One region of the Pseudomonas sp. FW305-20 genome, then DNA from elsewhere that is predicted to be linked to it. Evidence: predicted binding sites of a transcription regulator. Region 1 holds the regulator's gene; each other region holds the start of a gene.

What was found. The regulator sigma-54, encoded in region 1, starts transcription at its own class of promoters, with help from an activator protein. The targets are predictions, from matches to a motif close to ANTGGCATNNANNTTGCTNT.
Region 2: the regulator sigma-54 is predicted to act here: its motif matches at 7,294-7,313, upstream of AC3WP4_RS17055 (pilin).
Region 3: the regulator sigma-54 is predicted to act here: its motif matches at 3,491-3,510, upstream of AC3WP4_RS13725 (circularly permuted type 2 ATP-grasp protein).

Annotation. Positions count from the first base shown of each region.
Region 1 covers NZ_JBYTAJ010000003.1:193,806-203,331, reverse strand. The annotation lists gene AC3WP4_RS04395 (DUF2753 family protein) at 1-143, shown strand, start outside; gene AC3WP4_RS04390 (superoxide dismutase) at 145-756, shown strand; gene AC3WP4_RS04385 (ZIP family metal transporter) at 787-1,680, shown strand; gene AC3WP4_RS04380 (HPr family phosphocarrier protein) at 1,728-2,003, opposite strand; gene rapZ (RNase adapter RapZ) at 2,019-2,876, opposite strand; gene ptsN (PTS IIA-like nitrogen regulatory protein PtsN) at 2,879-3,343, opposite strand; gene hpf (ribosome hibernation-promoting factor, HPF/YfiA family) at 3,356-3,664, opposite strand; gene AC3WP4_RS04360 (RNA polymerase factor sigma-54) at 3,739-5,232, opposite strand; gene lptB (LPS export ABC transporter ATP-binding protein) at 5,417-6,142, opposite strand; gene lptA (lipopolysaccharide transport periplasmic protein LptA) at 6,142-6,690, opposite strand; gene lptC (LPS export ABC transporter periplasmic protein LptC) at 6,677-7,249, opposite strand; gene AC3WP4_RS04340 (KdsC family phosphatase) at 7,257-7,781, opposite strand; gene AC3WP4_RS04335 (KpsF/GutQ family sugar-phosphate isomerase) at 7,781-8,755, opposite strand; gene AC3WP4_RS04330 (ATP-binding cassette domain-containing protein) at 9,032-9,526, shown strand, end outside.
Region 2 covers NZ_JBYTAJ010000018.1:68,978-78,503, forward strand. The annotation lists gene AC3WP4_RS17015 (TrkH family potassium uptake protein) at 1-1,304, opposite strand, end outside; gene AC3WP4_RS17020 (energy-coupling factor ABC transporter permease) at 1,550-2,239, shown strand; gene AC3WP4_RS17025 (hypothetical protein) at 2,303-2,518, shown strand; gene yacG (DNA gyrase inhibitor YacG) at 2,522-2,722, opposite strand; gene coaE (dephospho-CoA kinase) at 2,719-3,342, opposite strand; gene AC3WP4_RS17040 (prepilin peptidase) at 3,339-4,211, opposite strand; gene AC3WP4_RS17045 (type II secretion system F family protein) at 4,213-5,430, opposite strand; gene pilB (type IV-A pilus assembly ATPase PilB) at 5,433-7,133, opposite strand; gene AC3WP4_RS17055 (pilin) at 7,360-7,788, shown strand; gene AC3WP4_RS17060 (BON domain-containing protein) at 8,522-8,875, shown strand; gene AC3WP4_RS17065 (DUF2845 domain-containing protein) at 9,071-9,367, opposite strand; gene AC3WP4_RS17070 (DUF748 domain-containing protein) at 9,367-9,526, opposite strand, start outside.
Region 3 covers NZ_JBYTAJ010000013.1:85,989-95,514, reverse strand. The annotation lists gene AC3WP4_RS13740 (c-type cytochrome) at 1-126, shown strand, start outside; gene AC3WP4_RS13735 (transglutaminase family protein) at 280-1,089, opposite strand; gene AC3WP4_RS13730 (alpha-E domain-containing protein) at 1,086-2,036, opposite strand; gene AC3WP4_RS13725 (circularly permuted type 2 ATP-grasp protein) at 2,049-3,458, opposite strand; gene AC3WP4_RS13720 (ribonuclease E inhibitor RraB) at 3,860-4,201, opposite strand; gene AC3WP4_RS13715 (hypothetical protein) at 4,415-4,648, opposite strand; gene AC3WP4_RS13710 (PLDc N-terminal domain-containing protein) at 4,820-5,011, opposite strand; gene AC3WP4_RS13705 (hypothetical protein) at 5,076-5,606, opposite strand; gene AC3WP4_RS13700 (methyl-accepting chemotaxis protein) at 5,785-7,266, shown strand; gene AC3WP4_RS13695 (Mpo1-like protein) at 7,496-7,861, shown strand; gene AC3WP4_RS13690 (acyl-CoA thioesterase) at 7,862-8,659, opposite strand; gene AC3WP4_RS13685 (CHAD domain-containing protein) at 8,831-9,526, opposite strand, start outside.

The sequences.
Region 1 (9,526 bases):
GTGAAGCAGCGTTGCGCCAGAGCAGCAAAACTTACGTCGAGCTGCTGAATTTCATCAGCGAACACGGCGAATACCCGCGTACGCATCGACTGCTGCACATCGATGCCGCCTCGCCTGCGCCCCTACATCACGGAGTTCATTGAAATGGCTTTTACCTTGCCTGCCTTGCCCTACGCCTACGATGCCCTGGAACCGCACATCGATGCGCAGACCATGGAAATCCACTACACCAGGCACCACCAGACCTACATCAACAACCTCAACGCTGCGGTTGAAGGCACCGAGTTTGCCGAATGGCCGGTGGAGAAACTGGTGTCTGCGGTCCAGCAGCTGCCGGAGAAGCTGCGCGCGGCGGTGATTAATCAGGGCGGCGGGCACGCGAACCATTCGCTGTTCTGGAAAGTAATGGCGCCCAACGGCGGCGGCCAGCCCGAAGGCTCACTGGCGGCGGCGATCGACGAGCAACTGGGCGGCTTGAGCAGTTTCAAGGAAGCCTTCACCAAAGCCGCGCTGACTCGTTTTGGCAGCGGCTGGGCGTGGCTCAGTGTGACGCCGCAAAAGACGCTGGTCGTTGAAAGCAGCGGCAATCAGGACAGTCCATTGATGAACGGCAATACGCCCATCCTCGGCCTGGATGTCTGGGAGCACGCGTATTACCTGCAATACCAGAACCGTCGCCCGGAATACATCAACGCGTTCTACAACGTGATCAATTGGCCTGAAGTCACTGCGCGCTATCAGGCTGCACTGGTTTAAGACTTCTGCAAAAGCAATCCAGGGCTGGCTATGAGCACTGAAACACTGGCGATCGGTAGTGGACGAATGTTTCGTTACGCGTTCGGATCGCTGTTACTGCTGGCAGGCATGACGTTGTTGGTGGCTCAAGGCCTGGCGTGGCTGGACCTTGAGCCGAAACTGCTGCGCGCGTTGCAAGGCGGGGCGATCTGCGCCTTGGGCACAGCCTTGGGCGCGGTGCCCGTGCTGGTCATTCGACGGATGCCTCAAGTGCTCAGCGATACGCTGCTCGGCTTTGGGGCCGGGGTGATGCTCGCAGCGACAGCGTTTTCGTTGATCGTTCCGGGGATCACTGCCGCTGAAAGCTTGGGGCTGACGCCTTGGGCGGCCAGCGGACTGATCAGTTTCGGCATCATGCTGGGGGCGTTTGGATTGTTCCTGGTGGATCGCAAGGTGTCGGGTGCATCGCCGGAAATGCTCGTAGGCACGCTGGAACGACCTGTCATCCCGCCGCGAATCTGGTTGTTTGTGTTTGCAATCATTGCCCACAACATCCCCGAAGGCATGGCGGTCGGTGTGTCGGCGGGAGGGGGCATGCCCGATGCCGATAGCCTGGCCATGGGCATCGCCTTGCAGGATGTACCGGAAGGTCTGGTGATCGCGTTGGTACTGGCCGGGGCAGGGATGTCGCGGGTCAAGGCGTTCCTGATCGGAGCTGCGTCAGGTCTGGTCGAGCCGGTCTTTGCGTTGTTGTGCGCCTGGCTGGTGAGCCTGGCCGAATTGTTGTTGCCCTTGGGGTTGGCGCTGGCGGCCGGGGCAATGTTGCTGGTGGTCACCCATGAAGTCATTCCCGAGTCGCGCCGCAATGGTCACGACAAGCTTGCAAGTCTCGGGTTGCTGATCGGGTTTTGCTTGATGATGGTGATGGATACGGCGTTGGCTTAGCGCGGATATGTAGCAGCAGGCTTCGCCGGCTGCTACAGGGCGAGGTGTTATTCGCCTTCGCCGAAGTAGTCATTGATCAAATTCACCAATGCCTGCAGCGCCTCATCAGCCTGTTCGCCTTCGGTGCTCAGGTGGATTCTGGTGCCCTTGCCCGCAGCGAGCATCATCATTGCCATGATGCTTTTTCCGTCGACCGTGGATTCCGGCGTGCGTCCTACCCTGATCGTGCAATTCTTGAACTCACCGGCGACGCCAACGAATTTTGCAGAAGCGCGGGCATGCAGGCCCAGCTTGTTGATGATTTCAATTTCCAGAGCAGGCATCGCGGTGTGAATCCTTTAGCTGAGGTCGCGGTGGCGAACCTGGACGTTCTTCAGGGATTTTTGCAGGGCCTGGCCCAGACGTTCGGTCAGGTAGACGGAGCGGTGATGGCCGCCGGTGCAGCCAATGGCAATGGTGACATAAGCGCGGTTGCTGGCGGCAAAGCGGGGTAGCCACTTTAACAAGTAGGTGGAGATGTCCTGGAACATCTCTTCGACGTCCGGCTGTGCCGCCAGGTAATCGGCAACCGGTTGGTCGAGACCCGATTGATCGCGCAACTCTGGCTTCCAGTAAGGGTTCGGCAGGCAGCGCACGTCGAACACCAGATCAGCGTCCACCGGCATTCCACGCTTGAAGCCGAAAGATTCCACCAGGAACGCCGTACCGGATTCCGGCTGGTTCAACAGGCGCAGCTTGATGGTATCTCGCAGTTGATACAGGTTCAGGTTGGTGGTGTTTACCTTGAGATCGGCGAGATCGGCAATCGGCCCGAGCAGGGCGGTCTCATCGTTGATGGCCTCGGCCAGCGAGCGATTGGAATTGCTCAGCGGGTGACGACGGCGGGTTTCCGAGAAACGCTTGAGCAAGGTTTCTTCGTCGGCGTCCAGATAAAGCACATCACACTGGATATGCCGGCTGCGCACTTCTTCCAGCAGTTCGGGAAAACGCGACAAGTGACTCGGCAAGTTGCGCGCATCGATCGATACGGCCACCAGCGGTTGCGCCAGCTCAGTATGGATCAGCGCACGTTCGGCCAGTTCCGGCAGCAGGCCGGCGGGCAGGTTGTCGATGCAGTAGAAGCCGTTGTCCTCGAGAACATCGAGTGCGGTACTTTTACCTGAGCCGGAACGGCCACTGACGATGATCAAGCGCATGATTAATGACCGTTTTGCTCGTCCAGGACAACCTGATACAAGGCTTCATTGCTCGGGGCGCTGCGCAGCTTTTCGCGCACTTCCTTGCGGTCGAGCATGCTGGCGATCTGGCGCAGCAACTCCAGGTGCGCATCGGTAGCGGCTTCCGGGACCAGCAGAACGAACAGCAGGTCAACCGGGGCGCCGTCGATGGCGTCGAAATCGATGGGTGCATCAAGGTGCATCAGGGCGCTGATGGGCGAGGTACAGCCCTTCAGGCGGCAGTGGGGAATGGCAATGCCGTTGCCAAAGCCGGTTGAGCCGAGTTTTTCACGGGCAATCAGAGCCTCGAAGACATCTTGCATCTCCAGATCCGGTACTTCTTTATGGATAAGGTTGGCAATTTGCTCGAGGGCTTTCTTTTTACTGCCGCCCGGCACGTTCACGAGGGAACGGCCGGGGGTCAGGATGCTTTCAAGTCGGATCATGGGTAGGGAGTGTTAACGACCGGTCGCGCCCTGGAGGAGGCTTTGGGTCTTTTCCTTATGCTTTTTGAGTTGTTTATCCAGCTTGTCGGTCAGTGCGTCGATCGCCGCGTACATATCGGTATGCTCCGCGTTTGCGACCACTTCATTGCCGGGAATATGCAGCGTGGCTTCGATTTTCTGCTTGAGCTTTTCGACCGTCATCGTGACCTGCACGTTGGTGATCTTGTCGAAATGCCTCTCTAATCGTTCGAGTTTTTCGCCGATGTAGGTGCGAAGAGGTTCGGTCACTTCCAGTTGGTGTCCACTGATGTTGACTTGCATACAGCTTCTCCTTCGTTGCCAGTGCATAAAGCGGCAGGCAGAAATACCTGCCACTGGAACGCTGTGGCGTGGCTCTACATCAACCGCTTGCGTTCGCTCGAAGGCGCGATCCCTAGGGATTCGCGGTACTTGGCGACGGTGCGGCGAGCCACCTGAATGCCTTGTGCCTCCAGTAAACCAGCGATCTTGCTGTCACTCAACGGCTTTTTCTGATTTTCCGCGGCAACCAGTTTTTTGATGATCGCGCGGATTGCCGTGGACGAGCATTCACCGCCCTCGGAGGTGCTGACGTGGCTAGAAAAAAAGTATTTCAGTTCATATATGCCCCGAGGGGTATGCATGAACTTTTGCGTGGTTACCCGTGAAATCGTCGACTCGTGCATCCCTACCGCTTCGGCGATGTCATGCAGGACCAGCGGTTTCATGGCTTCGTCGCCGTATTCAAGAAAACCGCGCTGATGCTCGACGATTTGCGTGGCCACTTTCATCAGGGTTTCGTTGCGGCTTTGCAGGCTCTTGATGAACCAGCGGGCTTCTTGCAACTGATTGCGCATGAAGGTGTTGTCGGCGCTGGTGTCGGCGCGGCGCACGAAGCCGGCGTATTGAGCGTTGACCCGCAGTCGTGGCACGGATTCCTGGTTCAGCTCCACCAGCCAGCGCTCGTTGTCCTTGCGTACGATCACGTCGGGAACGACGTATTCGGCTTCGCTGGACTCGATTTGCGAGCCTGGGCGCGGGTTGAGGCTCTGCACCAGTTCAATCACCTGACGCAGTTCGTCTTCCTTGAGCTTCATGCGACGCATCAGCTGGCTGTAATCGCGACTGCCGAGCAGGTCGATGTACTCGGTGACCAGGCGTTTGGCCTCGACCAGCCAAGGTGTCTTGGCGGGCAATTGGCGCAATTGCAGCAGCAGGCATTCGCCCAGGTTACGGGCGCCGATACCGGCAGGTTCGAATTGCTGGATACGGTGCAGGACGGCTTCGATTTCGTCCAGTTCGATGTCCAGTTCCGGGTCGAAGGCTTCGAGAATCTCCTCGAGGGTCTCGTCCAGGTAGCCCTGATTGTTGATGCAATCGATCAGGGTCACGGCGATCAGGCGATCGGTGTCGGACATCGGCGCCAGGTTCAGTTGCCACAGCAGGTGGCTTTGCAGGCTTTCGCCGGCCGATGTCCGGGTGGTGAAGTCCCACTCGTCGTCATCGTTGCTCGGCAGGCTGCTGGCGCTGGTCTGGTAGACGTCTTCCCATGCGGTATCGACGGGCAGTTCGTTGGGGATGCGCTCGTTCCAGTCACCTTCATCGAGGTTATCAACCGTCGGGGCGGTTTCCTGGTAGGAGGGTTCCGAAACATCGGCGTTGGGTAGCTGTTCGGCTTTGTCGGCCAAGGGGTCGGCGTTATCGAAGTCGTCGCCTTCTTCCTGGCGTTCGAGCATCGGATTGGACTCCAGGGCCTCCTGGATTTCCTGTTGCAGGTCCAGGGTCGACAATTGGAGCAGGCGGATGGCCTGTTGCAGCTGCGGTGTCATCGTCAGCTGCTGGCCCATTCTCAAGACTAGCGATGGTTTCATGGCAGGGGCTTAACACCTTATTCGCCGGCGCACATGCGCCATCCACTACAGGGCGCCGGAGCGCCAAACATAAGCAAATTATATGCCCGAAACTGCAGCGTTTGCCTAGAGCGCTGTAACAATAAAAAAATGTTGATTTTTTATCGAGACAAGCGCCCGGGCAACCAGCCAGACACCTGAGTGCTTACAGGCGGAACTCATGGCCCAGATACACTTCCTTGACCAGGTCGTTGGCCAGGATGGTGGCAGAGTCACCTTCGGCGATCAGCTGGCCATCGTTGACGATGTAGGCGGTTTCGCAGATATCCAGGGTTTCACGGACGTTGTGGTCAGTGATCAGCACACCAATGCCCTTGGCCTTGAGGTGATAGATGATCTGCTTGATGTCGCCCACCGAAATCGGGTCCACGCCGGCGAATGGTTCGTCGAGCAGGATGAATTTCGGGTTGGTAGCCAGTGCCCGGGCGATCTCCACGCGGCGGCGTTCACCACCGGACAGGCTCATCCCGAGGTTGTCGCGGATGTGGCTGATGTGGAATTCCTGCAGCAGACTTTCCAGCTCCTGGCGACGACCGGCCTTGTCGAGTTCCTTGCGGGTCTCGAGGATCGCCATGATGTTGTCGGCTACCGAGAGTTTGCGGAAGATCGATGCTTCTTGCGGAAGATAGCCGATGCCGGCCTTCGCACGACCGTGCATAGGCTGGTGACTGACATCCAGGTCGTCAATCAGTACGCGGCCCTGATCGGCCTGTACCAGGCCGACAATCATGTAAAAGCAGGTGGTCTTGCCGGCGCCGTTGGGACCCAGCAGGCCGACGATCTGACCGCTGTCGATCGACAGGCTGACGTCACGCACGACCTGGCGGCTCTTGTAGCTCTTGGCCAGATGCTGAGCTTTCAGAGTTGCCATTACTGGGCCTTTTGCTCGTCGGTTTTCTTCTTCGGCTGGATCACCATGTCGATGCGCGGACGCGACTCGGTAACCTTGTTGCCCGTCGCACGACCGGCGCTGGCAAGCTTTTTCACCGTGTCGTAGACGATTTTCTCGCCTTGGGTGACGTTGTTGTCCTTGTCGATGACTTTGGCGCGATCGATCAATACGACGCGGTTTTGCGAGGCGTGGTACTGGATGGTCACTCCGTAGCCCTGAACCGGCTTGGTGTCGCCAGCCGTCTGCATCTGCTCGAAGTAGGCCAGATTGCCCACCGATGTCACCACGTCGATGTCGCCGGCCGGCGTGCGGGTGATGGTCACAGTATTGCCTTTAACGATCATCGAGCCCTGGGTAATGATCACGTCACCTTTATAGGTGGCAACACCATTCTTGTCGTCCAGCTGGGCATCGTCGGCCTGGATGCGGATAGGCTGCTCTTGATCGTTCGGCAGAGCCCAGGCGCTCACGCTTCCCAGTGCTGCGCTCAGACCGAGCAAAATAGGGAGGGTTTTAACGAGCCTCATACTGTCCTCTTACGTTCGATAGCAGGTGTATCCTGCTTTCTTTCAAATACGCTTTCATTCCCTTGCCAGTCGACACACCACCAGCGCCGTCGATTCTAACGGGTTGCTCGGTCTGCGCATATTGCTGCTGCGGGAACACTGTCATGCGGGTGGTGGTAATCAGGGTCTTGCGGTTTTTCTCGTCGAAGCGCGTGATGCGCACCGAGTCAATCAGTTCGACCTGGGTGCCGTCGGGGTTCACTTCGCCGTGCTCGCTCTGGACGTGCCATGGGAACTCGGTGCCGCGGAACATGTTCAGGTCGGGGTTGGTCAACAGCGTCACTTCGGTGGCTTTCAGGTGTTCAACCTTGTCGGACGTCATTTCGTATTGCAGTTTGCCGTCCGGCAGATATTGCACGCTGTGGGCGTTGATCGCGTAATAGTCGATCGCCGCTTCATCGATCTTTGCCACCGGCTTGTCGAGGAAGCGTTCCGGACTGATGTTCCAGTAGCCGACCGCGGCGAATATCGCTGCGATGCAACCGAACACCAGGAATTTGCGAATCTTTTTGCTCAGCATAGTTGGCTCACAGGTACGCGGCGTTTGCCGCATCGAGGCGGCCCTGCGCGCGCAGGATCAATTCGCAGAATTCGCGAGCGGCACCCTCGCCACCGCGGGCCTGGGTGATGCCGTGGGCATGTTCGCGGACGAAACTGGCAGCGCTTGCCACCGCCATGCCCAGGCCGACGCGGCGAATCACCGGCAGGTCCGGCAGGTCGTCACCGAGATAGGCGACTTGCTCATAGCTTAGGTTGAGTTGGGCAAGAAGCTCGTCCAGCACCACCAGTTTGTCTTCGCGCCCCTGGTACACGTGTGGAATACCGAGGTTCTTCGCGCGTCGCTCGACCACCGGGGTCTTGCGGCCGCTGATGATAGCGGTCTGCACGCCAGCTGCCATCAACATCTTGATGCCTTGGCCGTCGAGGGTGTTGAACGTCTTGAATTCGCTGCCGTCTTCGAGGAAGTACAGGCGTCCGTCGGTCAGTACGCCATCGACGTCAAAAACTGCCAGTTTGATGTTCTTGCCGCGTTGCAGCAGGTCGGTGCTCATCACATTACTCCTGCGCGCAGCAGATCGGACAGGTTGAAGGCGCCGATCGGTCGGTCCTCCTTGTCCACCACCACCAGCGCGTTGATTCGATGGTCTTCCATGATTTTCAGAGCCTCGGCTGCGAGCATGTCGGCCCGGGCGGTCTTGCCGTGGACGGTCATGACCTCGTCGATGGTCGTATGGTGGATGTCGATGGTCCGGTCAAGGGTGCGGCGCAAGTCGCCGTCGGTGAAGATCCCGGCCAGTTTGCCGTCGGCCTCCACGATCGCGGTCATGCCCAGGCCCTTGCGGGTCATTTCCATCAAGGCGTCCTTGAGTAGCGTGCCACGTTGCACCTGGGGCAGTTCTGCGCCGGCGTGCATGACGGTTTCCACTTTCAGCAGCAGGCGTCGGCCAAGCGCGCCGCCAGGGTGGGAAAAGGCGAAATCTTCGGCGGTAAAACCGCGGGCTTCCAGCAGCGCAACGGCCAGGGCGTCGCCCATGACCAGCGCGGCGGTGGTCGACGAGGTCGGTGCCAGGTTGAGCGGACAGGCTTCATGCTCGACATGCACGTTGAGGTTGACCTCGGCAGCCTTCGCCAGCGGTGAGTCAGGATTGCCGGTCATGCTGATCAATTGAATGCCCAGGCGTTTGATCAGCGGCAGCAGGGTGACGATTTCATTGGTAGAGCCGGAGTTCGACAGCGCCAGGATGATGTCGTCGCGGGTGATCATGCCCATGTCGCCGTGGCTGGCTTCGGCCGGGTGCACGAAAAAGGCCGTAGTGCCGGTGCTGGCCAGGGTGGCGGCGATCTTGTTGCCGATGTGCCCCGATTTGCCCATGCCGACCACGACCACGCGCCCTTTGCTGGCCAGAATCATCTCGCAAGCGCGTACGAAATCTGCGTCGATACGGGGCAGCAAGCCTTGTACGGCTTCCAGTTCGAGGCGGACGGTGCGTTGTGCTGATTGAATCAGGTCGCTGGATTGGCTCATGTCAGAAATCGTATAGCCTGATGAAAAGGCGGCGATTATAACGGTAATGATCGAAACCCTCACGCAAGTTCGTCGCGCTTTGTCATTCCCTGTTACCGAATACGCCCAAATAGAAGCTTTTACCCCTTCATGTTGCTCAACATGGCCTGGCTTGGGCCTTGGGCGCTTGGCCTTTGCAGTGATATAGTTCGCCGCCAGTTCGGCCTGCCCGGGAGGTATGTGCTTTCGCCAGAAAGCCAGGCGTCCGAGTGAGAGGCTGCATCGCAAGGAGTTTAGATGAGTGCCGATAAAGCCTACGCGGTCGAGCTGAAGGGACTGACCTTCAAGCGCGGAACGCGCAGCATTTTCAATAACGTCGATATACGTATCCCGCGCGGCAAGGTCACCGGCATCATGGGCCCTTCCGGGTGTGGCAAGACTACGCTGCTGCGGCTGATGGGCGCACAGTTGCGGCCCACCAAAGGCGAAGTCTGGGTCAATGGACAGAACCTGCCGAAACTGTCGCGCAGTGACCTGTTCGATGCGCGAAAGCACATGGGCGTGCTGTTTCAGAGTGGTGCGCTGTTCACCGATCTCGATGTGTTCGAGAACGTTGCCTTTCCGCTACGCGTTCATACCGAGCTGCCGGAAGAAATGATCCGGGACATCGTCCTGCTCAAATTGCAGGCAGTGGGCTTGCGTGGCGCCATCGACCTGATGCCTGACGAGTTGTCCGGCGGCATGAAACGTCGTGTCGCTCTGGCCCGGGCGATTGCCCTCGATCCGCAAATC
Region 2 (9,526 bases), on a different contig from region 1:
CCCACGTTGCAGACGGCAGTGGCCGCGCCACTCAATGCCGTGGTCCAGTCCAGGCCGATGAGCGCCAACCCCATCGCGATCGCCCCGATGGTGATGGTGAAAAAGAATGAAAACGTCAGGAGTGAGCGGGCGATATCTTCATCGATCGGGCGATTGTTGTATTTCTTCTGGATGACGGCGCGAGGATGAATCAATTGTTTCAGGCTGCCCATGAGCAGGGCGCCAGCCACTTGAAAACGGAAGATTTTAAGACCGCCGGCAGTGGAGCCGGAGCAGCCGCCGACAAAGGTCAGATAAAAAAACAGCAACACGGAGAAGCTGCCCCATAACGTGTAATCCCCTAGCGCCACGCCGGTCGTCGTGACCACCGACGTCACGTTGACCGCCACGATCCGAAACGCGTCCCACCAGCCGTGCTCGCTGTTCAAGCACAGCCAGGTGCCGAACAGCAGCCAGGTGATGAGCAAAAAGCCAATGAAACCGCGTACCTGATGATCGTTGAACAAGGCCTGTTTATTCCCGCGTAGCGTGCTCACATACAGCGTGAAAGGCAGGCTGCCCAGAATCATGACAACCACTGACACCCAATGAATGGCCGGTTGTGTCCAGTGCGCCAGAGACGCATCGGAGGTGGAAAAACCGCCTGTGGAAATCAACGCCATTGCATGATTGACGGCTTCGAACGGCGTCATCCCGGCTATCCACAGGGCCAGCGTGGAAACAGCGGTCAGCCCGACATACAGCCCCAGAATATATTTGGCGGCGACATGGGAGCGGGGTGTGACCTTCTCCGACCAGTCGGATGATTCGGTCTGGAACAGGCGCATCCCCCCGACCCGCAATAGCGGCAGGATGGCCACGGCCATGCCGATGAAGCCGATCCCGCCCAGCCAATGCAGCATTGAACGCCAAATCAGCAATCCGGGAGAGGCAGTGTCCAGGCCGGTCAGAATGGTCGATCCGGTGGTGGTGATACCGGACATCGTTTCAAAAAACGCGTCGGTGTAGCTGATGTGCTGAATAAAGACCATGGGTAACGCGGCAAACATGCAAACGACCACCCAACTGGCCGTGGTCAGCATGTACATATCGCGGGGACGCAACTGAGCGTTTTCAGGACGTCCCTTGTTAATCAGCAGCAGCCCGGACACCATCGTGATCACAATTGACCACCCAAAGGCCGACATCTCATCGTTGCGTTCATAGATCACCAGCGTGAGCAGCGGTATCGCCATACTCACTGCAAGCGTGATCAGAAAAATACCCAGGATGAAACCGATAAACCGCAAAACCGCAATGGACATAGATAACGCCTGTCTTGTTAGCGCCGCGCAGTATCGACCGGCTTGCCATTTTGTCTCGTAAAGTTTGCGTAACGTTTGTTCTTTCCCTGGATTCTCTGCGTGCCGGCTGGAAGTGCGATACGGCCACTCAGAAACGCCGGTATAGACTCATAGCTATCACGACGGGAGAGACGCGTGAAATATAGAACAATGTTGCTGCTCAGTCGTTTGCTTGCGCGGGGCCCGGCGTCCAGGAAGGCGCGCCCATGATCGGCGCCGAGTTGCTGTCAGCGCAAAGCCTTGCAGTTGGCTGGCTGATATACGTGCCGGCAGTGATCTGGGCTGTCTGTCGAGCACCCTGGGTTGAATTGTTCAGCGACAGTCGCCGCCAGCATCTGTTGTTCGGCACGGTGTTCGCGTTGTTCTTGCTCTGGCTGGTGCGGCAAGACTTCGACACCGGCGTGTCCTACCACTTTATCGGCATGACCGCCGTGACCCTGTTGCTCGACTGGCCGCTGGCGATTGTCGGCGGGTTGGTCGCGCAAGCGGGACTGGTACTGCTCGGGCGCCAGGATCTGGCGGCGATGGGGGTCAACGGTGCGCTGCTGATTCTGCTGCCGGTGCTGGTCACCGAATGCTGCGCGATCCTGGTGGAGCGAGCGCAACCGCGTAATCCCTTTGTGTATATCTTCGTGTCCGGTTTCTTTGCTGCGGCGCTGTCGGCGTTGCTGTGCCTGCTGCTGGCGCTGTGGTTGCTGTGGTTCGACGAACGTTTCGCCATGCCCTATTGGCTGGAGGATTTTGTCGGTTATCTGTGGCTGCTGATTTTTCCGGAAGCGTTCATCAACGGCATGGTCGTCAGCGCGTTGGTGGTGTTTTGCCCCGAGTGGCTGGAGACGTTCAATCGCACGCGCTACCTTTCAGCGCCCTGGAAAGACGACGATCCCAAATCTTGATCCATATCAAAGGCAAAAATCGCCCGCGAATCCATGCTTCGGAAAACCTTCAGGAGCATCGAAATGAGTGTCTACGAGTGGGCAAGGCAGGAGTTGCGTCAAAGTCTGGATGGGGCGCAGGAGGTGGGCTTTGATCCGGGGTTGAGCCTGCGTGCCTTGCTCAGTGCAGTGGTGCAACAGAGCAAGGCAGTGCGCAGTGTCGAAGACCTGGCCGATGAGTTGCGTTTTCTTGCAGAAAACCTCGATGACAGCCAGGACTACGGTTTTATGCGGCCTTGAAGATCAGTGACGCGGCTCGAAGTCTTCGCTGAACAGGTCGTCTTCGGCATCCGGGCTGACCGGAATCTTGTGTTCTTCCGAGGCCCATGCACCGAGGTCGATCAATTTGCAGCGATCCGAGCAGAACGGCCGGTTGACGTTGCTGGCGACCCATTCGACAGGGGCGCCACAGGTTGGGCAATTGACGGTTGGGGTCTGGCTCATGACTGGCCTCCACGCAAAGTAAGGTAAAAGTGATGCAGGCGTTCGACCTCGCTGTGCAGCCAGGCGAGGTCGCGGTCGTTGACCACCACATCGTCGGCGTGGCTCACGCGGTCCTGGCGGCTGGACTGGGCCTTGAGGATCGCCTGGACCTGTTGCTCGCTGGTCTGGTCACGCTGCAGGGTGCGCTCGATCTGTAGTTGTTCCGGGGCATCGATCACCAGGACTCGTTGGGTCATGGCGTACTGCCCGGACTCGATCAGCAATGGCGAAACCAGAATCGCGTAAGGCGATTGTGCCTTGGCCAGATGCTCGGCGATTTCCTTGGCGATCAGCGGATGCAACAACGCTTCGAGCCAGCGACGTTCCTCTGGTACTTCGAAGATCAATTTGCGCAACGCCGCGCGATCCAGCTGCCCGTCGGCTTGCAATACGCCAGGGCCGAAGTGTTCGGCGATCCTGGCCAGCGCCGGGCGCCCCGGCTCTACCACCCAACGCGCCGCGTGATCGGCGTCCACAACGTGTACGCCCAGGTCGATGAAGTGCTGGGCAGCCGCGCTTTTGCCGCTGCCGATGCCGCCGGTCAGGCCGAGAATCCAGGGTTTTTCCACAGGGGTATTCATTTCAAACCGACAAACTGCCAATAGAAGCCGGTTATTTGACCACCCCAGAGCAAGGCAATCCAGCCGGCAATTGCCAGAAAGGGGCCAAAGGGGATTGGCGTGGAGGTTTTTGCGTTGCGCAAACGCAGCAGAATCACGCCGACAACGGCGCCCACCATCGACGATAACAGGATGGTCAGTGGCAGGATCTGCCAGCCACCCCAGGCGCCGAACATCGCCAGCAACTTGAAATCACCGTGGCCCATGCCTTCCTTGCCGGTGATCAGCTTGAACAGCCAGAACACCGACCACAACGCCAAATAGCCGGCCACCGCGCCCCACAAAGCATCATGCAAGGGCACGAACAGCGCGAAGCTGTTGACGATCAGCCCCAGCCATATCAGCGGCAGCACCAGCATATCCGGCAGCAGTTGGTGCTCGGCGTCGATCAGGCTCATGGCCAGCAACCCCCAGCTCAGGAGCAGCGTCATGCAGGCCTGCCAGCCGAAACCGAAATGCCAGGCGATGAACGCCGAAAGCAGGCCGCAGGCCAGTTCGGTCAGTGGATAGCGTTTGCTGATGGCGGCCGTGCAGTTCGAGCATCGCCCCCGCAAGAACAGATAACTGAGCAGCGGAATATTTTCCCAGGCGCGAATTCGATGGCCGCAATGGGGGCACTGGGAGTGGGGCAGCATCAGGTTGAAGGTTGGCAGCGGTGTTTCACCTGGCAAACCCAGCACTTCACGAGCCTCCTCACGCCATTCGCGGTCAAGCATTTTTGGCAGGCGCCAGACCACCACGTTGAGGAAACTGCCCATCAGCAGGCCGACCAACATGGCTGCAATCACGAAGGACAATGGGTGGAGGGTCAGAATGTCGTTCAAGGGCATGTCAGATCGCTGAGCCGAGTTGGAAGATGGGCAGGTACATTGCAACCACCAGGCCCCCGACGATAACACCCAGCACCACCATGATGAACGGCTCCATCAGGCTGGTGAGGTTATCGACCATGTTGTCCACTTCGTCCTCATAGAAGCTCGCGACCTTGTCGAGCATGTCATCCAATGCGCCGGACTCTTCGCCGATGGCGGTCATCTGGATCGCCATACTCGGAAAAATGCCGGAGGCGCGCATGGAAAAATTCAGCTGCATACCGGTCGACACGTCCTGCTTGATCCGCAGCACCGCGCGCTTGAACACGATGTTGCCGGTAGCGCCGGCCACCGAATCCAGGGCTTCCACCAGTGGCACGCCTGCCGCAAAAGTCGTCGACAGTGTGCGGGCGTAACGGGCCACGGCGGACTTGTACATCAGCGTGCCAATCAGCGGCATTTTCAGCAGCCAGGTGTCCATTCGGTCGCGAAAGCCTTGCGACGTTTTAAACGCGTGGCGCACGCCGAAGATGGCCGCGATCAGCACGCCGAGCATCGCCCACCACCAGTCCTGCATGAATTCCGAGAGGCCGATGACCATCACCGTGAAGGCTGGCAATTCGGCGCCAAACCCTTTGAATACCGATTCGAACTGCGGCACCACTTTGACCAGCAGGATCCCGGTCACGATGATCGCGACGAACACCACCGCCAGCGGGTAGGTCATGGCTTTCTTGATCTTGGCCTTGAGGCTTTCGCTCTTTTCCTTATAGGTCGCCACTCGCTCCAGCAGGGTATCGAGGGCACCGGCCTGCTCGCCGGCATCGACCAGGTTGCAGTAGAGCTCATCGAAATACTGAGGTTTTTTGCGCAGGGAAGCGGCGAAGCTGTTACCCGCCGCGACCTCCTGTTTCACCTCGTCGATCAGCGTGCGCATGGCCGGGTTTTCGAAGCCTTCGCCGATGATGTCGAAGGACTGCAACAGCGGCACGCCGGCCTTCATCATGGTCGCCATCTGCCGGGTGAACAGGGCGATGTCCTGGGCCTTGATGCGCTTGCCCAGGTTGAAAATCGAGGTGGATTTCTTGCGTACCTTGCCGGGGGTGATGCCCTGCTTGCGCAACTGGGCCTTGATCAACGCCGGGTTCTGGCCGCTCAACTCGCCCGTCATTCTGGTGCCTTTGCGGTCGGTGCCTTCCCAGGCGTAGACGCTGATTTTTGCTGCTTTGACCGCCATATTCAGTCCTTGGTGACCCGGTTGATTTCTTCAAGGCTGGTGATGCCTTGCATGGCCTTGAGCAGGCCCGATGTGCGCAGGTCGTTGAAGCCGTCTTTACGCATCTGAATGTCGATTTCCAGTGAATTGCCTTCGGCCATGATCAGCCGTTGCAGGTCCTGCGTGTTCTTCACCACTTCATAAATCCCCACTCGCCCTTTGTAACCGCCGTTGCACAGATCGCAACCGACCGGTTCATAGATCGTGAATGAGCCGATGCGTTCCTCGGGGAAGCCTTCCTTGAGCAGCGCTTCCCGGGGAATCTCGATGGGTTTCTTGCAATGGCTGCACAACTTGCGCGCCAGGCGCTGGGCAATGATCAGGCTGATCGAGGTGGCAATGTTGAAACCCGGGATGCCCATGTTGTGCAGGCGCGTCAGGGTTTCGGCGGCGCTGTTGGTGTGCAGGGTCGACAGCACCAGGTGACCGGTCTGGGCGGCTTTGATGGCGATTTCGGCGGTTTCGAGGTCGCGGATTTCGCCGACCATGATCACGTCCGGGTCCTGTCGCAGAAATGAGCGCAGCGCCTGGGCGAAGTCCATTCCCTGCTTGGGATTGACGTTGACCTGGTTGATGCCTTCCATGTTGATCTCCACCGGGTCTTCGGCGGTGGAGATGTTGATGTCCACGGTGTTGAGAATGTTCAGCCCGGTGTAGAGCGATACGGTCTTGCCCGACCCGGTGGGGCCTGTCACCAGAATCATGCCCTGGGGTTGCTTCAGCGCGGCCATGTACAGGTCTTTCTGGTCCTGCTCGTAACCGAGGGCATCGATGCCCATTTGTGCGCTGGACGGGTCGAGGATCCGGATCACCACTTTCTCGCCCCACAGGGTCGGCAGGGTGTTGACCCGAAAATCGATGGACTTGGTCTTGGACAGGCGCATCTTGATCCGCCCGTCCTGGGGCCGGCGTCGTTCGGAGATGTCGAGGCTGGCCATGACTTTCAGCCGCGCGGCGATGCGACTGGCCAGGTGGATCGGTGGCTTGGCCACTTCACGCAAAATACCGTCGGTGCGCATCCGCACGCGGTAGGTTTTTTCGTAGGGTTCGAAATGCAGGTCGGAAGAGCCGCTTTTGATCGCATCCAGCAACATCTTGTGCACGAAGCGCACCACGGGCGCGTCATCGGCATCCTGGCCGGCAATGGCGTCTTGTCTGTTGTCATCGATCGACTCGATGTCCACGCCATCGAGGTCAACGTCAGCCATGTCTTCCAGGCCGGTGCCTTGGTTATCGAAGAATTTTTCGATGGCATCGCTGAGCTTGTCGTCCTCCACCAGGATGGCTTCGGTATTCAGCCCGGTGCTGAACTGGATGTCATTGATGGCTTGCTGATTGGTCGGGTCGGAAACCCCCACGAACAACTTGTTGCCGCGCCGCCAGAGGGGCAGGGCGTGGTGCTGGCGAATCAGTTTCTCGCTGATCAGTCCCTTGGGCTGGCTCTCCTTGTCCAGGCAGTTGAGGTCGAGCAAGGCCATGCCGAAGTGTTCCGACGCGATCTCGGCGACCTGGCGACTCTTCACCAGTTTGTTCTGCACCAGATAGCTGATGAGGGAGATTCGGCTGCGCTGGGCTTGCTGATACGCCTGTTGCGCGCTTTGGTCAGTGAGCAGCTCGGCCAGGACCAATTGCTTGGCCAGACCGCTAAGGGCAATGTCATTCATTGGGATACCGGACGCAGACAGTTCATGACTTATAGCCTAGTCAAGCGGAGGAACCAAACCAGCGGTGTTGAGGTGACAAAAAGTGTCAGATAGTGCGGATTCTGGGGGTAGGAAACGGCGTTGCACTCGCCTCACGTCCCGGCCAACAGGGCGCGCGACGCTTGGCATGGGCTGTGCTGCGGCTAGTTCAGGTCATGAGATTTCGACTCATGCATGGAGCTTGTCTATGAATACTCAGAAAGGTTTTACGCTTATCGAACTGCTGATCGTGGTGGCGATCATCGGGATTCTGGCGACGTTTGCGTTGCCGCAATATTCCAAGTATCAGGCCCGGGCCAAGGTCACGGCGGGGCTGGCTGAGATCAGCGCGTTGAAAGTGCCGTTCGAGGATCTTATGAATCAAGGGACCGATGTGACACTGGATAAGATCGGTGGTGCCACAACGACCTCCAACTGCACGACGTCAGCGACTGGCAAAGCGGCTGATGGAACAGGCTCTATTGCTTGCAAAATTCTTAATGCTCCGGGTCCGGTGTTGAATAAGTCCATCACTCTGACGCGCGCGTTGACTGGCTGGACATGCACCACCGAAGTCGATGCTGAATATGCGCCTAAAGCCTGCGCCGCTGCCGCTTCCACTGCCACATCAGGCTGATTTAAAACCGTTTTGCCTAGTGCCCCATCTTGCGGGTCGGGGGCATATCCGTTTTTGCGGTCACGGCGGCGGGCGGTTCCGCCCTTACGGCGGGTCACTTGGAAAAGCCCCAAGTAACCAAGGGCTCTTGCCCCTTTCGGTCGGTGCCTCGCCCAGGCTCGGCATGCCCTCGCTCCGGTCCTGCTCCGTGGGCCCGCCGCCATCGGCCATCCATGGCCGGGGGCGGCTAACCCGGCATCCATGCCGGGTTGCCCACTGCGCAGAACCTCCACTCGGCCTCCCGATGGGGCGTGCACCTCAAGATCAAAAGCTGGAGGCGAGCTAACGCTCGACCTGACTCTTCAAGCGTACGCATTCCCCTGTAGGAGCGAGCCTGCTCGCGAAAGACGTGAACGATAACGCGTGCTGTCTGAATGAACGCGGTGACCCAAACCTTAAATGAACAGCATTACGCCTTGCGGGGCGTTTTTTGTTCGCTCTCCGGGAAAAATCGAGTCATTGAGAAAACTTCCAATAATTCATGGCCTTAGGCCTGCGGTAAAACCCGCAACTTGCATGTCGATAATTCCGAAGTCATGCAATTTGCATGATTTCGAAAATCAGACGTTTTTGTAAGTTATTGATTTATATGTATTTATCGATTGTTTCAAAGTTGGCACAGCGTTCGCACTATCTCCTGTAACCCTGCTGACAAGACACGCAGCAGACTTTATGAAAAACAGGAGTTACTCGTATGAAGAAGTTCGCTATCGCTGCCGCTACTGCTACCGCGCTGACCCTGACCATGGCCAACGTCGCATTTGCACAGACCCAGGCTACCCAGGCTCCAATGGTTCTGGCCGCTGGTGAAGTGACCGAAGTCAAGGAAGCTACTTCCGATACCTGGATCACTACCAAGGTCAAAGCAGACCTGGTGACTGAAAAAGGCATTCCTGGCACCGACATCAAAGTCGAAACCAACAAAGGCGTAGTGTCCCTGTCGTCCACCGTTGCGGTAACTGACGCTCAGAAAGCCACCGCTGTGGCAATCGCCAAGAAAATCAAAGGCGTTCAGGCAGTCTCTGCTGATGGCCTGAAATCCGAGTAAGGCAAGGCTTCTCGCCTGGACTGGGAGAAGGCGCGACAGACGGGCCGAGCAATACGTCTGCCGCCTCAGGAGAGTTCATGCGAAGGCCATAAGGATGTGGCCATTACAGGCCCCGGACATTCGTGTCAGGGGCCTGTTCTATTTGGGGCAGTGCAAAACCACATTAAATTGTGCCCACATGATGTTGTGGTGGATTCAGTTACCGCGCTTGCTGGTGATCTGCTTCAAACGATTACCTTCAAAACGCAGGTACTGATACATCCCGCCGTTGGGCCCGTAGGTCCATTCCTCCACTTGAAACTCTTCCCGGCGGTTGGCACTGCGCTTGTAGCCCAACAGATCACGGCTGACCGGTTCTCCGCATTTCTGCAGCACCTCGCTGGACCTGTCACCGACACTGACCAATTGACTGCCGCAACGCAGGGTGTCGGCTGCCGAAGCCTGCGCTGCGGCTATCGCCAGAGCCAGGCTGATCAGCCATTTCGCGCCCATCACTCGGCGTCCAGATGCAGCGGCGTAACCACCCGACCGTCACTTTCCGCTTCGCCCAGGTTAGCGTCGATGAAGTACACGCGGTCATCGGCCAGCTGACCCTTGTCGACCAGATAATCCTTGATGCTGCTGGCGCGTTCCTGGCCCAGCTGGCGCAAG
Region 3 (9,526 bases), on a different contig from region 1:
CAGAGCTTGCGCCAGTGGCCACAGGCGAAGATGCCCGGGTTCTCGGCGACGGTGTTGCCGGACGAGGATCTGGAGAGGTTGGTGGGGTATTTGAAGCACATGGCTGGGCGCAAGACGAAGCCCTGACACTCCCCCCCTGTGGGAGCGAGCCTGCTCAGTGATCGTTCCCACGCTCCGCGTGGGAATGCAGCCCGTGACGCTCTGCGTCACATTCAAAGCCGAACGCGGAGCGTCCGTGGAGGCATTCCCACGCAGAGCGTGGGAACGATCGGTGGTAGGTTACTGCTGTTGGACGGAGATCACCGGCGCTGGCGTCGGCGAGACAAACACCTTCGCATGCATCTGCTCGCACCCACCGCCACGCCGCATGCCACGCACCGGGCAGGCATCCAGGTAATCCAGGCCCACCGCCAGTTTCAGATGACGCTCGGGCCGCGCCAGTTCATTGGTCACGTCGAAGCTGTACCAGGCGTCATCGAGCCAGGCTTCCGCCCAGGCGTGACTGGCCAGGTGTTCGCTGTTCTCGCTGTACAAATAGCCCGACACATAACGCGAAGGAATGCCCAGGCTGCGAGCGCAGGCGAGAAACGCATGGGTGTGGTCCTGGCAGACACCGGAACGCCCGGCGAAAGCCTGGGCGGCACTGGTGTCCACTTCGGTGGAGCCCGGCGTGTAGGTCATGTGCTGGTTGAGGCCATGCATCAAGTCGATCAGCGCCGTGCGATCCCGGCGTTGCTTGCACGCCTTCTCGGCGAACGCTCGCAGGGCTTCGTCGGCTTCGGTCAAGCGCGTGAAACGCAAGAACGGCAGCGCCGACTGGCTCTCATGCTCCGCCTCGCGCAATTCGTCGATGTCCACCTGGCCCCGGGCGCCGATGATGATCGCCTCGTGGGGCTCGTCCATGGTCAGCACGTGCAGGATGTTGCCGAACGGATCGAGTTGCGCGCGCACCGGGCGCGGCAAGTCGAGCTGCCAACTGAGCACGTGCTGGCGCTCGCTGTCGTGGGGGGTCAGTCGCAGGTACTGGATGCTCGCCCGCACCTGATCTTCATAGTGATAGGTGGTCTCGTGGCTAATGGAAAGTCTCATGCAGCCTCCAGGTAGGAACTGTGTATGGCGTTACCCAACTGGCGCACCAGCGGGATGAACTCGGTCAGCCAGGCGTGCAGGCCTTCGTCGAGAATTTCGGTGATACCGGTGTAGCGCAGGCGTGCGTCCATTTCCGCCGCCAGACGTTGCGCGGGACGGCCGTTGGCCCCCGGCAATTGGGCGAGGATCTGGTCGATTTCTTCGGTACAGGCGCGCAATGAACGCGGCACGTCGGCGCGCAGCAGCAACAGTTCGGCCACATGCCGGGCGCCGGGTGCGTCGCGGTAGATCTCGGTGTAGGCCTCGAACGAGGACAACGCCCGCAGCAAGGCGCTCCACTGGTAATACGCGTGAGCGGTGCCATCACTGACCGCCTCGGCCTGATCGCCAGCCATTTCGTAACGGGCATCGAGCAGGCGCAACGTGTTGTCGGCCCTTTCGATAAACGTCCCCAGGCGAATAAAGCGGAACGCATCGTTACGCATGATCGTGCCGTAGGACGCGCCGCGGAACAGGTGGGAACGTTCCTTGATCCACTCGCAGAAACGGCTCATGCCGTAGCGACTCAAGCCTTGATCGGCAATCCCGCGAATTTCCAGCCAGGTGGCGTTGATGTTTTCCCACATGTCGGCGGTGATTCGCCCACGCACCGCATGGGCACTGGCCCGCGCAGCGCCGAGGCAGCTGTAGATGCTCGCCGGGTTGGCCGCGTCCAAAGCGAAGAAATGCAGCAGCCGTTCAGCATGCAGATCGCCGTGGCGCTCCAGGTAATCGTCCAGGGTGCCGGTGATCAACAACGGCATGGCGAGTTCGTGCAGGCCGTCACCACGGCCATCTTGCGGCATCAGTGACAGCGAATAACTGATGTCGAGCATCCGTGCGAGGTTTTCCGCCCGCTCCAGGTAACGCGACATCCAATACAAATCCGAGGCAGTTCTACTTAACATGGCAGGCTTCCTTCAATCCTCGACCACCCAGGTGTCCTTGGTTCCGCCGCCCTGGGATGAATTCACCACCAGGGAGCCTTCGCGCAGGGCAACACGAGTCAAACCGCCGGGCACAACCCGGGTTTCGCGGCCAGACAATACAAACGGACGCAGGTCGATGTGGCGTGGAGCGATGCCGTTTTCGACAAAGGTCGGGCAGGTCGATAAAGACAACGTCGGTTGCGCGATATACGCATGGGGTTTGGCTTTGATCCGCGCACGGAAAGACTCGATTTCCGCCGCCGTCGCCGCCGGCCCCACCAGCATTCCGTAACCGCCGGAGCCCTGGGTTTCCTTGACCACCAATTCCGGAAGATTGGCCAGTACGTGGGAAAGTTCGGAGGGATTACGGCACTGCCACGTCGGCACATTCTTCAAGATGGGTTCTTCATCCAGGTAGAAACGGATCATGTCCGTGACGAAGGGATACACCGACTTGTCGTCCGCGACCCCGGTGCCGATGGCATTTGCCAGCACGACATTGCCGGAGCGGTATGACGACAGCAGCCCTGGAACACCAAGCATCGAGTCCGGGTTGAACGCCAGCGGATCGAGGAATGCATCGTCGAGGCGACGGTAGATCACATCGACGGCTTTCGGCCCGTCCGTGGTGCGCATGAACACCTTGTCATCGCGCACGAACAGGTCCGCGCCTTCCACCAGCTCAACGCCCATTTCCCGGGCCAGAAACGCATGTTCAAAGAACGCGCTGTTGAAACGACCCGGCGTCAGCACCACCACGCTCGGGTTGTCGATCGGGCTGGAGCTTTTCAAGGTATCGAGCAACAGGTTGGGATAGTGGTCGATCGGTGCGATGCGCTGGGCCGCGAACAGTTCGGGGAACAATCGCATCATCATCTTGCGGTCTTCGAGCATGTAGCTCACGCCGCTCGGAGTACGAAGATTGTCTTCGAGCACGTAGTACGTGCCGTCACCATCGCGCACCAGATCGACACCGGAGATGTGGGAATAGATATCGCGGTGCAAATCCAGCCCTTGCATCGCCAACTGATATTGCTCGTTGGCCAGCACTTGCTCGGCCGGAATGATGCCGGCCTTGATGATGCGCTGCTCGTGATAGAGGTCGGCGAGGAACATGTTCAACGCCTTGACCCGCTGAATGCAGCCGCGCTCGACGACTCGCCACTCACTGGCGGGGATGCTGCGGGGAATGGTGTCGAAGGGAATCAGGCGCTCTGTCCCTTGCTCATCACCATAGAGCGTGAATGTAATCCCGGCGCGATGAAACAACAGATCGGCCTCGCGTCGCCGTTGTGCCAAAAGCTCGTCAGGCGTTTCGGCCAGCCAACGGGCAAACTCCCGATAATGCGGGCGGACCTGGCCGCCGGCATCGTACATCTCATCAAAATAGGTGCGGATCATGCCGTACTCCTTGTCACCCGGACATGCAGGCCTTCGCAAGGCCCGTGCCATCGGCATAAACGCTTTGATATCAATCAGTTGAATAATCGCATCGCACGCACCGCACCAATCCTGTGCGGTAAATGCCCCCACCTGATCGCCCCCGCTTCATTGCGAAGCAATGTTGTTGCCTATCACCAGCATAGCCAGAGTTGATTTCACTGCCCGGGAGTCGCTGCGGATAATCCGCGCATTCGCTGGAAAACTTGACGAACTTCCCTTTGGCCGCCTGTTTAGGCGGCTTTTTTTTGCGTAGTTGAAACGTTATGAATCAAAAACACGATCTTTGTCTTTCAAACCGCGAAAACGAAAACGGCCAACCCGAAGGTCAGCCGTTGCTGAGTGTTGTCACTGTTCATAAGTTATGCGAGTCGCCCTCGTACCTCCTGCTTGACGCCCCATCCTTCGATGATGCCGCCCAAAGGCTCGACCACCGCCTCGAAATCCTGCTCGAAATCGCCGATGCCGTCATAAGTGGCGTACATCACTTTGCTCAGTTCCAGGTACCACGCGCCGTCATCGCGCACGCTGATTTGTGCATTCAAGGATTCACCACAGTAATGCCCTGCCGCCCTGCGCGCCCGCTCCTCGTCCGGAAAAATGGCGTAGAACTCGATGGGATGGAATCTTGAAAAGTCGAAGCCGCCTTCTTTCATGCGGCGCAACACGCTGGTGCTGATGTCTTCTTGATAGGCTGTGCTCATGAAACGTCCCCCTCAGACTGATGGATAGACTTTCCGTAATCCCGGCACTCGCAACCGAATGGGGCGAGCGATGCGGCAACAACGTTGCCGGTGGGAAGCAAGCATGTAGCTGACAAGACCAGACCTTAGCGATCCGTTCGCTGATCTCGGTTGCAGAGTAGCCTCAAGATAGAGCCACTGCCAAGGCCTGGTTAGAAATGTGACAGGAGATGTTCAGATTGGCGTGATGCTGAGGATTTCAATGCTGTTCTGGGTTTTCAGACTTTTGACAGTCGGATCATCGGCGCGCCCTTCCAGATCGTTGAGGTCCAGTTCGGCAGCCACAGGCAGACAGCGGGCGCGAATGAGCTTCGCGGCTTGTTCGTTGTTCGGGCATTCATCGCTCTCGAACACCTCGTCAACTTGTTCACCGTGATCATCAACGAAAGTGACTTTCCACTTTTGCATCAGTGCCTCCTCGATAAAACCCATGGATGGGCTTACATGTATCTCGACATCCTTCCCCGGCCAATCGTTCAACCGGACCTTCTATAAGTGAAGCATGAAAAAAGGGCCCTCCGCGGTGTGTTTTCACACAACCTGAGAGAGCCCTTTCTGGCTTGGCGCCTGAAGACGCCGTCAGATCCGGACGTTGCCTCGTGGCCCGGCGATGGCCCAGATGATCAGGCCCAGCACTGGCAGCAACAGGATCAGCAGCACCCAGATGATTTTCATCCCTGTGTCGGCACCACTTTTGAGCACGTTGATGATTGCCCAGATATCCAGGGCAAGAATTATCAGGCCAATCAGACCGTTGAACGTGGAACCCATGGTGTCGCTCCCTAAGAGTGGTTTGCACTCTTAGGATAGCCGGGCCTTGCGAGGGTTCCGTATTTTAAACGTGAACGGCGATTTTCAGGGCTTCGAGCGAGGGTGCGGCAGCGATGCCGACTTGGGCGCACAACTCGAGCACGCGGGGCACATCATTGCCGTAGACCAGCACCACTTGCAGATCGTCGTCGAGCAACTGACTGAAGTTCATCAGCGTGTAACCGCCGTTTTCCTTGTTCATGCTGCCCATCTGCACCTGAATGCGATTGAGCGCGGTCAGCGCTTCGGTCTTGGCCAGTTGCTTGGGCTTGATATTGAAATCGACCCCGGGGCCGAACGAGGAAACGATCTGGGCGAACAGGTCCACATAGGTGTCGGCCTGGAACAGCACGGTCTCTGGAAGACTGCCGACGACGACCCACTCGCCCAGCGGAATCGGGAAGGTTTCGTCGTAGTTGATATCCGGATTGGCCGTCAGAAAAGCCTCGGGATCGGCGTAGGCCTGGGCCGCTTCGTCAGCGACTTTGAGGATTTCGTCATCGCTCATGCAGCCGGAGCTTATTTTGCTGATGAGTTCGACGAGTGCGGCTTTCATGGGGCGGAATCCTGTAGCGAGGGAATTTTGAAGGCGCGAAGGATAGCGCATTACGCCCCGCAATTCCTGTGCGCGAGCAGGGCCGGGGTTGTTGACCCACATCAAGATCCAGCCCCCTCAGTAGCGGCACAATACTGGCACCTTGCCAAAACTGTTTCCGCTATCAGAGAAGACCTCCATGGGTGCCTGGCTTAGCAATATCTCGCTGAAATACAAATTCTGGGCGGTCAACGCCGTCGCCTTCGTCACGACCTTGCTGCTGGTGTTGTACGCCGTACAGCTCGAACAACAGGCCCGCAGCCATGCTTCTCAGGCATCGGCACAAGCCCAGGCGCGACTGCTCAACGCCTGGCCCGCCGGGCAGCCGCTCCCCAAGGCCGATAACGTGCTGTTGTTCAGTCGCGGGCAGGCACCGTTGCTGAACGGGCAACCGGTCCTGGAACTGGCCGATACCAACGGCTGGGTCGCCATCAATGCCATGCCGCTGTTCGGCGACAACCCGTTGATGGGCGCTGAAGTATTTACGCGCACGGAGGGTAACCAGGTTGCGGTGATTGCCCAAGGCCCGAGCCTGGCCCAGGTATTTGGCGAGCGTTTTCCCAACTACGCCGTGGCGGTGGCGGTCCTGATGCTGGCGATGCTCGGCGCTTCGCAATTGTTGATCCGCTTCCTGCTCAGCCAACTCAATACGCTGAAGGACGTGATGCTCCACGTCGAGAAAACCGGCGACCTGTCCGCCCGCGTGCCGCTGGCCTGCACTGACGAAGTCGGGCAGATGGCCAATGCCTTCAACGCCATGCAGGCCGGATACCAGCGGGTGGTCAACACCGTCGCCAGCACCGCCCGACAACTGGATGTCGGCGCGGCGCGGCTGGCGTCGAGCATGAACGAGGTGCGTCACGGCATGCTCGGCCAGCAAAGCGAAACCGATCAGGCCGCCACGGCGATCAACGAAATGACCGCCACGGTCTATCACATTGCCCAGCACGCCGGCGCCACCCGCGACCTCTCGCAAACCGCTGACACCCTGGCCGGTAGCGGGCAGGAAGTGGTCAGTCGGGTGCAGAAGTCGATTGCCGGCCTGTCCAGCGGAGTGCAACAGACTGCCGAGATGATCCAGCGTCTGGCTGAGGACAGTCAGAAGATCAACGGCGTGGTCAGTGTGATTCACAGCATTGCCGAACAGACCAATCTGCTGGCGCTGAACGCCGCGATTGAAGCGGCCCGTGCCGGCGAAATGGGGCGCGGGTTTGCGGTGGTCGCCGATGAAGTGCGCAACCTGGCCAAACGTGTCCAGACCTCCACTGACGAGATCACGATCATGGTTTCGGCGTTGCAGGCCGGGACTCGGGACGCGGTGGATTTCATGCAGGAAAGCTCGTTCAAGGCCGACGATTGCGTGCAACAGGCTCAGGAGGCCGGAGCAGCGTTGGCGGAGATCACCAGCGCTGTCGCGCAGATGCGTGAAAGTAATACGCAGATCGCGGTGGCGGCCGAGCAGCAGAGCCATGTGGCCGAAGAAATGAATCGCGCAGTGGTGAGCATTCGGGATGTGACCGAGAACACCGTGCAGCAGACCGTGGATTCGGCGACGACCAGCAATGAGCTGGCGGCGTTGGCCGGGGAACTGAGCAAGGCTATCGGGCAGCTGAAACTGTAAGGGCCCCATCGCGAGCAGGCTCGCTCCCACAGGTGATCTTCAGTGGCCATTAAATTTGGGTACAAAAGAGATCCACTGTGGGAGCGGGCTTGCTCGCGAAGGCGTCAGCCCGTTCAACATCAATTGCGAACATGACACCTATCACGTCAATAGCCAGCCTTGATTCGCCGACTGGTTTGCCCCGGCCTATTCTTTGTTCAAGAGCCTCAACGAACCAAGGATTAGCATCATGGGCAAACGTCATCCCAACCTTCCCGCCTGGCAATGGCGCGCGTACCCGAACAATCACCAGCACCCGACCAATCTGGTGCTGCACCTGATTGCCGTGCCGCTGTTCATCGTGGCGTTTCTGCTGATTGTCTCGGGCGTGTTCAGTCTGAGTTTTACCAATGTCGCGATTGGCATTATCGGACTACTCGCTGCCCTCGGCCTGCAACGCCACGGCCACCGCCTGGAGGCGCAAGCCTCCGAGCCGTTCAGTGATCGCAAGGATGCCGTGTCGCGCTTGCTGGTCGAGCAATTTCTGACCTTCCCGCGGTTCTTCCTGAGCGGCGGTTGGTGGCGCGCCTGGCGTGAGCGCCACCGTCGTCACTGATCAGGCGAAAATCGTCACCGTCTGCCGGCTCATGGCAATCAACTGACCGTCCGCGTTCCACAATTTCGCGGCCGCATGACCGTAGCCGTCAGCGGCATGTTCGGTTTCAACCAGGTATTTGCACCAGTCCAGCGTGCTCAGTTCAAGCAACGGCTGAACGAATTCGATGGTCCAGGTCTGCGTGCTGCCCATCGCCGGTTTACTCAGGTGCGGCATCAGGGCCGGTGGCCAGGCGTCAACCAGCGCTAAAATATGCGCTTCGCTGACCGCTTCTTCCTTCACGTCCCCGCGCAAGCGCACCCAGCCGCCCATCTCGCGGGATTTGTTGCCCGTGAACGGCAGACCGCCGACACTCCAGCGCATCGCCAGATGCTGCATGAACTCCGGGAGCACCCCTTTGATGAACGGCAGTTCCTGACAATCGTCCCAGTGCTTCATCTCGGGTGCCGGTTCGGCGATCACCGCCACTTCCGACAGTCGCGAGGCGCCGAAGCTGCCCTGGACCAACGTCACCACTTGGCCGTTCTGCATCGCCCGACCCAGCACCTGGCTGACAGCCTTCCCTTCGCGCAACACATCGACTTCAAAGCTGACCGGCACCTCAGGCTCGACCGGGCCGACAAAGGTGATCGACAGCGAGCGCACCGGACGATCCGCCGGGACCTTCGCGCGCATGGCTTCGTACTGCAAGGCGGCCACCAGGCCACCGAAACTGGCGCGCCCCTGAGCCCATTTGGCCGGAATAGACAGCTCCAGCGGCTGGCTGCGGACAGCGTCGAGCAGATCGGAAAAGCGCATGAAAACCTCGGTATGGGAAAAGGATGAAGGGATCTTAACCAGCCGGCGAGGATGGCACAGCGCTTATTCCGGCCAAAGAGACTGACAGATAGGCCGGATAACACCGCCATCTCTGTAGCAGCTGCCGAAGGCTGCGTTCGGCAGCTGCTACATAAGCGGTTTGTGGTGGTATCAGGATTTGAAACAGGCAGCGCTGAGTTTGTCGAGGACACGATCGGCGCGGTCTTCGGCCTTGGCCATCGCAGTTTTCCAGCCTGCGACGCAGGGCTGCAAATCGGTTTCCTGTTCGGCCATGGCCAGCCATTGCAAGCAATCGTGCCAATCGCCCAAGGCACCTTGTGCGGATTTCAAGCGCGCCATCGCCGCTTTCGGCAATCGATCCAGTTCGGGATAGGCGTCGATGCCATAGCGCACGCGCTTGATCAGAAGGCGCAAACGGTGGCGATCATGTGCCGGATCGTGCAGGGCTTCGTCGAGTTTTTTCCACTGCTTGGCCAAGCGTTTTTCGATGCGCCGACGCAAGCCCTTAACCAGGCCCTGACGTTGGGCGGCCCGCAAAAAACGCGGAAAGGCGTCGAGGATCATCAGCACCTGCGCCACTTCAGGACTCGTCGCGACCGCTGGATAAGCCTCGGCCATTTGCGCCATACGCCGATGGGCAGCCTCGGGTTGATCATGCTCGAGCAGGTAGGCCGCCAGCACTTCGCGATCACGCAATGGCGTGGTCAGGTCGCCGACCCGGGACGCCGCCGCTTCCAGCTGTTCGACCCCGGGCAAACCACGCAATGGTCGCAGCAGACTGCGCAAACGGCGAACCGTGGTGCGCAGATCGTGCAGCGCTTCAGGGTCGGTGCGCGCACTCAAGCG